Geomonas sp. RF6: one gene and its partner. The protein of the gene in region 1 interacts with the protein of each later gene in a pairwise test. Links are inferred from orthologs where the notes say so. Each region holds a gene or a part of one and is shown in the gene's direction. Other genes may lie near its edges. The genes, in order: acpP and ybgC.

The links.
Region 2: the proteins of acpP (region 1) and ybgC interact in binary tests that used the Escherichia coli proteins (3 or more experiments, as listed by UniProt). The link is inferred for Geomonas sp. RF6 from one-to-one orthologs.

Annotation. Positions count from the first base shown.
Region 1 is NZ_CP087999.1:3,552,247-3,554,958, forward strand. It holds acpP (acyl carrier protein), read left to right. Parts: upstream 1-1,095; coding sequence 1,096-1,329; downstream 1,330-2,712. Other genes in the region: fabD (ACP S-malonyltransferase), read left to right, coding at 1-225; fabG (3-oxoacyl-ACP reductase FabG), read left to right, coding at 227-967; fabF (beta-ketoacyl-ACP synthase II), read left to right, coding at 1,408-2,640; rpiB (ribose 5-phosphate isomerase B), read left to right, coding at 2,642-2,712. UniProt on the Escherichia coli protein: Carrier of the growing fatty acid chain in fatty acid biosynthesis.
Region 2 is NZ_CP087999.1:1,517,045-1,523,857, forward strand. Bases 1,484-4,476 are described here. They hold ybgC (tol-pal system-associated acyl-CoA thioesterase), read left to right. Parts: upstream 1,484-2,762; coding sequence 2,763-3,191; downstream 3,192-4,476. Other genes in these bases: glnE (bifunctional [glutamate--ammonia ligase]-adenylyl-L-tyrosine phosphorylase/[glutamate--ammonia-ligase] adenylyltransferase), read left to right, coding at 1,484-2,422; lspA (signal peptidase II), read right to left, coding at 3,317-3,802; ileS (isoleucine--tRNA ligase), read right to left, coding at 3,925-4,476. In the rest of the region: more of glnE, read left to right, coding at 1-1,483; more of ileS, read right to left, coding at 4,477-6,699.

The DNA of each region.
Region 1 (2,712 bases):
AACAGCGACGCCGGCCGCGTGAAGGATCTCCTGGTGCAGCAGGTCTGCGCGCCGGTCCTGTGGGACGCTTCCGTTAAGGAGATGATCTCCCTCGGCGTCACGAACTTCCTGGAGATCGGCCCGGGGAAGGTCCTGTGCGGCCTGGTGAAGAGGATTGACAAAGGGGTTCCTGCCGTGAACGTGCAGGACCCGGAAGGCGTGAAAACGCTTGCGGAGGTGGCTTGAGATGAGTCTTCAGGGACAGGTAGCTGTGGTGACCGGCGCATCGCGCGGCATCGGCAAGGCGATAGCGAAGCTTCTGGCGGCAAACGGCGCTGCCGTCGTCACGACCGCCACCACGGCGGAGGGTGCCCAGCGCGTCGCCGACGAGATCATCGAGGCGGGGGGCGACGCCCTCGCCGTAAAGGTTGACGTTTCCGTCGCCGCAGACGTGGAGGCGCTCTTTGCCGCCGCTGTGGAGAAGTACGGGAAGGTGGACATCCTCGTCAACAACGCCGGGATCACCAAGGACGGGCTCCTGCTGCGCATGAAGGAGGCGGACTGGGACCAGGTGCTCGACGTGAACCTGAAAGGGGCCTTCAACTGCACGAAGGTCGCTGCCAAGACGATGACGAAGGCGCGCTACGGCCGCATCGTGAACGTCTCCTCCGTGGTGGGGGAGATGGGGAACCCGGGGCAGGCGAACTACTGCGCCTCGAAGGCGGGGCTTATCGGCCTCACCAAGAGCGTCGCGCGGGAACTTGCCAGCCGCAACGTCACCGTAAACGCGGTTTCCCCCGGCTTCATCGAGACGGACATGACGCACGAGCTCTCCGAGAAGGTGAAGACTTCCCTCCTGGAGCAGATCCCGCTGGGGCGTCTCGGCGCCGCCGAAGACATCGCGCTGGCGGTACTTTTCCTCGTCGGTCCGGGGGGAGGGTACGTCACCGGTCAGGTCCTTTCGGTGAACGGCGGAATGCACATGTAGCCCCTCTTTGAGGGCGCTTTTCGCGAAAAAAATAGCTTTTGCAAAATGATCTTTTCATGCTATGACAACAAGCAGACTTAACTCCGGGAACGTCTGCACGATACCCAAAAACACATGGAGGTGTATAGATGGCTTCAATTGAAAAACGCATCAAAGAGATAGTGGCTGAGCAGCTTGGCGTGGACGAGTCGCAGGTAACGGGCGAGAGCTCCTTCATGGACGACCTCGGCGCCGACTCCCTCGACACCGTGGAACTGGTCATGGCTCTCGAGGAGGAGTTCGAGATCGAGATCTCCGACGAGGACGCCGAGAAGATCCAGTCCGTACAGGACGCCATCGACTATATCACCGATCACACCTAGCAGAGCCGGGGGAGGAGAGCTTCTTCCCCTTTTTCATGTAATGGGGTATGCGGTCAGATTGAGAAGGAGCTTTACCGTATGAGAAGAGTCGTAGTGACGGGGATCGGCCTGGTTTCCCCGCTCGGGACCGGAAACAGCAAGAACTGGGAGGCCCTGACTTCGGGAAAATCGGGGATCGCCGGCATCACCCGCTTCGATGCCTCCGATCTGCCGGTGCGCATCGCCGGGGAAGTGAAAGACTTCAACGCCGAAGAGTTCGTGGACAAGAAAGAGATCAAGAAGATGGATCTCTTCATCCAGTACGCTCTCGGTGCTGCACACTTCGCCATGGAAGACTCCGGGTTCACAGTCACCGAGGAGAACGCCGAGAGGGTCGGCGTCCTCGTTGGCGCCGGACTCGGCGGCCTCCCCGCGCTGGAGCGGTACCACACCGCCGTCGCGGAGGGGGGGTACAAGAAGATCTCCCCCTTCTTCATTCCCATGCTGATCATCAACCTCGCTCCCGGGCAGATTTCCATCCGCTACGGCACGAAGGGGCCGAACCTCTCCTCTGTTTCCGCCTGCGCCACCGGGACGAACTCCATCGGCGATGCCTACCACATGATCCGCCGCGGCGACGTGGACGCCATGATCGCCGGGGGCGCCGAGTCCACCGTTACCCAGATGGGTATCGGCGGCTTCGCGGTCATGAAGGCGCTCTCCACCAGGAATGACGATCCTGCTGCTGCTTCCCGTCCGTTCGACAAGGGGCGCGACGGCTTCGTACTCGCCGAGGGGGCTGGCATCGTCATCCTCGAGGAGTACGAGTCGGCGAAGAAGAGGGGGGCGAAGATCTACGCCGAGATCGTCGGCTACGGCCTCTCCAGCGACGCCTACCACCTCACCACCCCGGCACCGGGGGGGGAGGGGGCTGCCCGCTGCATGAAGATGGCGCTGAACACCGCCGGGGTGAACCCTGAGGAAGTGGACTACATCAACGCCCACGGCACCTCCACTCCTTTCGGGGACGTCGGCGAAACGATGGCGATCCGCTCCGTCTTCGGCTCCCACGCCGATGAGCTGATGGTTTCCTCCACGAAGTCGATGACCGGGCATCTCCTTGGTGCGGCCGGCGGGGTGGAGGCGATCTTCACCCTCATGGCGATGCAGAACTCCGTGGTACCCCCGACGATCAACCTCGACGAGCCGGATCCGGAATGCGATCTCGACTACGTCCCGAACACCGCACGCGAGGCCGAGGTGAAGGTAGCGATGAGCAACTCCTTCGGGTTCGGCGGCACGAACGCAACACTCCTTTTCAAGAAGGTGTAGCATGATAGTTTTAGGCAGCGATCACGGCGGTTTGGAACTGAAGGAAGAGATCAAGAGCCTGCTCGGCGAGAT
Region 2 (6,813 bases), 2.0 Mb from region 1 along the record:
CGACAACGGAGAGACGGCAGGGGTGCCTGGAGCCCAGGGGACCCTCGCCGGGAAGATCTCGTTGCACGCCTTCTTCGTGAAGCTCGGCGAGATGATCAGCCGGGCCATCTCCCAGGTCACCGGCGACGGCTTTGTCTTCAGGGTCGACCTCGGCCTGCGCCCGGAGGGGAAGAGCGGCGACCTCGCTTCGTCTCTGCGCTCCATGGAGATCTACTACGAGTCGTGGGGGCAGTCGTGGGAGCGCGCCGCCATGATAAAGGCGCGGCCGGTGGCGGGGTCCATGGCGCTTGGCGAGCAGTTCCTGCGCATGATCGAGCCGTTCATCTACCGGCGCTTCCTCGACTACAACCTCATCGAGGACATGATGGGGATGAAGCTGCGCATAAATGCCTCCCTCGCGCGACTGCAGGAAGGGGAGCTGAACGTAAAGCTCGGCCGCGGCGGGATCAGGGAGATCGAATTTTTCGTACAGGCGCTGCAGCTCGTCTATGCGGGGCGCAACAAGAGCCTGAGGGTGAAGAACTCGCTGCAGGCGCTCCAGAAGCTCAAGGAGAGCGGCGTGGTGCGCGAGGCGGACTGCACCACCCTCACCGACGCCTACCGCTTCCTGCGCATGGTGGAGCATCGCATCCAGGTGGTCCAGGAGCGTCAGACGCACCTCCTCCCGAAGAAGATGGACGAGCTACTCGCCCTCTCCCGGCGCTGCGGCTTTCTGCGGGGTGACGGCCTGCAGCGCTTCTCCATAACACTGGAGGAGCACAGGAGCGCCGTCTCAGCCATCTACGGCGACCTCTTCCACTCCCGGGACGAGAAGATCAAGGAAGAGGTGCTCCCGGAGGTCTTCTTCTTTTTCGACCGGAACGCGGACCCCGAGCTCATCAAGGCGATGCTCGCGCAGCGCCGGTTCGAGCACCCGGAACCGGCATACCAGAACCTGCTTGTCCTGCGGGACGGTCCGCCCCACCAGAACCTCACCGCACAGGGGCATCGGACACGGGAGAAGATCGCTCCCCTCTTCCTGCAGGAGATCTTCGCATCCCCCGACCCGGACCTCGCCCTCTCCAACCTGGAACGCTTCCTTGTCGCCGTGCGCAGCCGGTCCTCGATCTACGCGCTCCTGGCCGAGAACCGGGACATCCTGAAGCTCCTCGTCCAGCTCTTCGGGATGTCGGAATTCCTTACCAAGATCTTCATCAGCCACCCCGAGCTCCTGGACAGCATGATCACCCGCAGCTACGCCTACTGCACGAAGGAGCGGGATGCGATGGCGGAGGAGCTTATCGCGGTGATTCGCCGTGCCGAGGATTTCGAGACGAAGCTCGACGCGCTGCGCCGCTACCGGCACGAGGAGTTTCTGCGCATCGGGATGAATGACATCAACGGGAAGATGGGGGAGGGAGAGGCCGGACATCAGCTGACCCATCTTGCGGAAGTATGCCTGTCGTGCGCGGTGGACATGGCACGGGTGGAGCTCTCCGCCTATGGGCGCCCCACCTTCTCTGACGAAAGCGGCATCACGCGGGAGGCGTCATTCGCGATCCTCGCCATGGGGAAGCTCGGGGGGCGCGAGCTCAACTACCACTCCGACCTCGACATCATCTACATCTACGACCACCAGGGGTTCACCGACGGGACGAGGCGGATAACGAACCACGAGTACTTCGCAAAGCTCGGCCAGAGGATCATCCTGATCCTCACCACCCAGACGCGCGAGGGGTATGTCTACAAGATCGACACCCGGCTGCGTCCCTCCGGAAATGCCGGCCCGCTCGTCACATCGCTGGAGTCGTTTCGCGACTACCACCGCACCGAGAGCCAGATATGGGAGCGCCAGGCGCTGACAAAGGCGCGGGTGGTGCTCGGCGGGGGCGTGCTGAAGGAGGAGATCGAGCAGGTCATCAGCCAGACCGTGTATGGCAGCGGCGCCGACGACTTCGTGCGCAGCGAGATTCACCGGCTGCGCATGCGGATGGAGGTGGAGCTCGCGAAGGAAAAGGCGGGGAGCTACAACATAAAGACCGGCCGCGGCGGCATGGTCGATGTGGAGTTCCTGGTGCAGTACCTGCAGCTGAAGCACGGCGTGGATGAGCCGACACTCAGAAGCTGCCACACCCTCACCGCCCTCTCCCACCTGAACCAGGCCGGCCTTCTTTCCTCTGCAGACTACCAGGCGCTCTCGGAGGGTTACCAGTTCCTGCGCCGGCTCGAGAACCGGATCCGGATCATCCACGACTACTCCATGAACGATCTGGGCGGCCCTCCCCGCTACCTGAACAAGCTCGCACTGCGCCTCGGCTACAGCGCGACGCTGCAGAACCCGGGTGAGGCTCTGATCTCGGATTACACCCGCACGACTGCGGGGATACGGGACGTGTACGAGAGGATCCTCGGTGGCGCCGCGACGGAAGCGCCCCTCTCCTGAGCTCTGCGGGAGGGTTCCGGAATAACCTGCAACAGGTGGCAGCACGTCCCTCCCCTTTCAAGGGGGAGGACAGGAGGGGGATGGGGTTCATCCCGCGCTCGCCAACTTCTACCCCATCCCCACCCTGTCCCTCCCCTTGAAAGGGAGGGGACGCCTGAGCGCCTGCTCTTGTAAAAATCACGGGTTTGCCCGCGGGGTCACGCTGTCGAGAGTTCGACTCGCACCGGGTCACCCCTTGGGACAAACCTGATCTGTACCTCACAGCATCACATGCGCGGGGTCACGCTGTCGATACCGACAGTTCACCCCGCTTTTCATTGGCTTACCAGGAGGAAAATGAATGGAAGTTCGCGTCTACTACGAGGACACCGACGCCGGGGGGGTTGTCTACCACGCCAACTATCTGCGCTTTTTCGAGCGCGGCAGGACCGAGTTTTTGAGGGAGAGGGGGTTCGACGTCGCCGCGATGCACAATGCCGGCACCATCTTCGCGATCGTCTCCATGAAGATCGACTACCGCTCCCCGGCCCGCCTCGGGGACCTTCTCGAGATCGAGACGGAGATCGGAGAAGTGAAGAACAGCTCCTTTATTGCAAAGCAAAGGGTGCTGCGCAGGGATGGGGGGACGGTTCTTTGCGAGGCGGAGGTGACGCTGGCGTGCATAGGAGAGACTCTGCGGGCGAAGAGGCTCCCGGCAGACGTGAGGGACATGCTGAAAAAAGGTTGTCCCGGAGATGAACCCAGCATTTCTGTGCCCTCGGAGAAGTAGGGGCCGCATACGTTCCCCCCTTTGTGAAGGGGGGAACGCGAGTTCAAGTGCAGCGGTTCGTGGAAACGGACTCCACGTTCCACGCAAATTCAGCGATAAGCGCACAAAAGGCTGAAGGTTACCCTTCAGCCTTTTGTTTTTCTCTTTTCCTCGAAGTACATGTCGAGCGCCAGGAGGAAGACCCCGACGCAGATCGCGGAGTCGGCGATATTGAAGGCGGGCCAGTGGTGCTCGTACCAGTGGGCGTCGAGGAAGTCGATCACCTCGCCGAGGCGGATCCTGTCGATGAGGTTGCCGAGCGCGCCCGAGAAGATCAGCGAGAGCGACACGGCGGCGAGCGTCTGGTCGGGACGCAACTTCCTGATGGCGATGCAGATCACCACCACCGCTATCAGGGAGATCAGTATGAAGAAGGGGAGCCGGTACGCGGAATTGGCGAGAATCCCGAACGCCGCCCCCTTGTTCCGCACGTAGCTGATGTTGAAGAAGTTGCGGATGACGGTGATGGTGCTGTGCAGCGGCATCGCCTGGTCGATGAAGACCTTCGTGAGCTGGTCCAGGAAGAGCACCAGTGCGCTTACCCCTGCCAGTATCTGATATCGTTTGTCCATTCGTAAGTATCCCCGGCGTATGTTGTGGAGGAAGCTGTCGAAGCCAAGCCTTACGGACCCCGTCCCCCCTCCCCTCGCGGGGAGGGGGCATGAGGTTGCCCCGGCGAGCGGGTGGTGCGTTCTTATTCGACGGCGGAGATGCACTTCGGGCAGATCGTCGGATGCTCCGCATCGCTGCCGATCTTCTCGTCGTAGCACCAGCAGCGCTCGCATTTTGCTCCCGGAGCCGCGCTGACCGCGATCTCCAGCGGATCCCCCGCGTCCCCGGTGTACACCTCTCCCACCAGCGTGTCGGCCAGTTCCACCTTGGAAACGATGAAGATCTCCTTCAGCTCCGCCTGAACCTGGCGCAGCAGCTCGCCGGTAGCGCCAGCCGCCTTGATGGCGACCGCGGCGTCGAGGGAGTGGCCGATCGTCTTCTGCACTCGGGCCAGTTCCAGCGCCTTGGAAACTTCTGCGCGCACCTTCATGACCTTCTCGTAGCGCTCTGCCAGCGTCGCGTCCTTGTGCCCCTCGATGAGCGGCGGGAAGGCCGCGAGGTGCACGCTCGTCTCGCGCGGGCCCGGCATCACCTTCCACACCTCTTCGGCGGTGAAGGAGAGGACCGGCGCGGTCATGCGCACCAGCGCGTCCAGGATGCTGTACATGACGGTCTGGGCGCTCCTGCGCTGCACGGAGTCCGCCTTGCTCGTGTAGACGCGGTCCTTCAGGATGTCGAGGTAGAAGGCACTCATCTCCACGGTGCAGAAGCCGTTCACCGCGTGGTAGAGGATGTGGAACTCGCAGTCGTTGTAGCAGCCGAGCACCTTCTCCTTCAGGAGCTCCAGCTGGTGCAGCGCCCAGCGGTCGAGGTCCGGCATCTCCGCGTACGGGACGGTGTGCACGGCGGGGTCGAAGTCGTGGATGTTGCCGAGGATGTAGCGGCAGGTGTTGCGGATCCTGCGGTACGCCTCGGAGAGCCTGGTCAGGATCTCCTGGGAGATCCTCAGGTCGTCGCGGTAGTCCTGGGCGGCCACCCAGAGGCGCAGCACGTCGGCGCCGAACTTCTTCACCACGTCCTCGGGGGCGACCACGTTGCCGAGCGACTTGCTCATCTTGCGCCCCGAGCCGTCCATGACGAAGCCGTGGGTGAGGACGTTCTTGTACGGCGCGCGCCCGCGGGTGCCGACGGAGGCAAGAAGGGACGAGTGGAACCAGCCGCGGTGCTGGTCGCTCCCCTCGAGGTACATGTCGGCGGGGGAGGAAAGGTACGGACGGTGCTCGAGAACAGCGGCGTGAGACACGCCGGAGTCGAACCAGACGTCGAGGATGTCCGTTTCCTTGTCGAACTCGGTCTTGCCGCAGGCGGCGCAGGAGGTCCCTTCCGGGAGGAAACGGGAGGCTTCCCAGTCGTACCAGATATCCGAGCCGTGCTCCTCGAAGAGGTCGGCGACACGGTGCATGACCTCGCCGGTGGCGAGCACCTCCCCGCAGCTCTTGCAGTAGAAGGCGGTGATCGGCACCCCCCACGAGCGCTGGCGCGACACGCACCAGTCGGGGCGGTTTTCGATCATACCGTAGATGCGCTCCTTCCCCCACTTGGGGATCCAGTTGACGCTGTTTATGGCGTCGAGCGCCTTGCCGCGCAGGTCGTTCTTCTCCATGGAGATGAACCACTGCTCCGTGGCGCGGAAGATGATCGGCTTTTTGCAGCGCCAGCAGTGCGGGTAGGAGTGGCTGATCTCGGCGCTGGCGAGGAGCGCGCCTACCTCCGTAAGTTTCTCGATGACGTTCTTGTTCGCCTCGAAGACGAACTGGCCGCCGAAGAACTCGATGTTTTCGAAGAACTTGCCGCGGTTGTCGACCGGGTTGTAGATGTCGAGCCCTTCCTTGAGGCCGAGCTCGTAGTCCTCCTGGCCGTGGCCGGGGGCGGTGTGCACGCAGCCAGTACCGGCGTCGAGGGTGACGTGCTCACCGAGCAGGATGACGGAGTCGCGGTCGTAGAAGGGGTGCTTCGCGAACTTACGCTCCAGCGCGGTCGCCTTGAAGGTCGCCTTCACCTCCCCTTCCGCGCCGATCTGCTTTAAAAAGCTCTCCTTCAGCCCGTCGGCAACGATGAGAAGCTCGCCGTTCACCTCCAGCGCCACGTAGTCGAGTTCCGGGTGCAGCGCCACCGCGAGGTTCGCGGGGAGGGTCCAGGGGGTCGTGGTCCAGATCACCACGGAGCCGTGGCGGCCGGCGAGGGAGGGATCGAGGAAGCCGAGATCCTCCTTCACCTGGAACTTCACGAAAACGGACGGGGATTTGTGGTCTGCGTACTCGACTTCCGCCTCCGCAAGGGCGGTGCCGCAGGAGGAGCACCAGTGCACCGGCTTCTTCCCCTTGTACAGCCCGCCGTTGGCGGCGAAGCGGGCGAGCTCGCGGGCGGTGATCCCCTCGTAGCTCTCGCGCATGGTGAGGTACGGGTCGTCCCACTCCCCGAAGATCCCCAGGCGCTCGAACTCGGCGCGCTGGATCGCCACGAACTTCGCGGCATACTCGCGGCAGAGCTTGCGCATCTCCAGCTTGGAGATCTCGTGCTTCTTGGAGCCGAGGTTTTTCTCCACCTGGAGCTCGATCGGCAGGCCGTGGCAGTCCCACCCCGGAACGTAGGGGGCGTCAAAGCCGCTCATTCTCTTGCTCTTGAGGATGATGTCCTTCAGGATCTTGTTGAGGGCGTGGCCGATGTGGATGTGGCCGTTGGCGTACGGGGGACCGTCGTGCAGGACGTAGCGCGGCTTCTCCGCACCCGCCTCCACCATCTTCCGGTAGAGGGCCATCTCTTCCCACCCCTTGATGATCTCGGGCTCGCGCTGGGGCAGGTTACCCTTCATGGGAAAGGAAGTGACGGGGAGATTGAGTGTGTCCTTGTAGTCCATGTAGCGGCCTCCGCTGTATCTGTTGGGCTCACCTCGGAGGAGGTAAAGCCGTAAAAACGCCCCGAGGGGCGTCTTTTCCGCGTGTCTTTTCTTGCTGCCACCCCTGATAGGTTC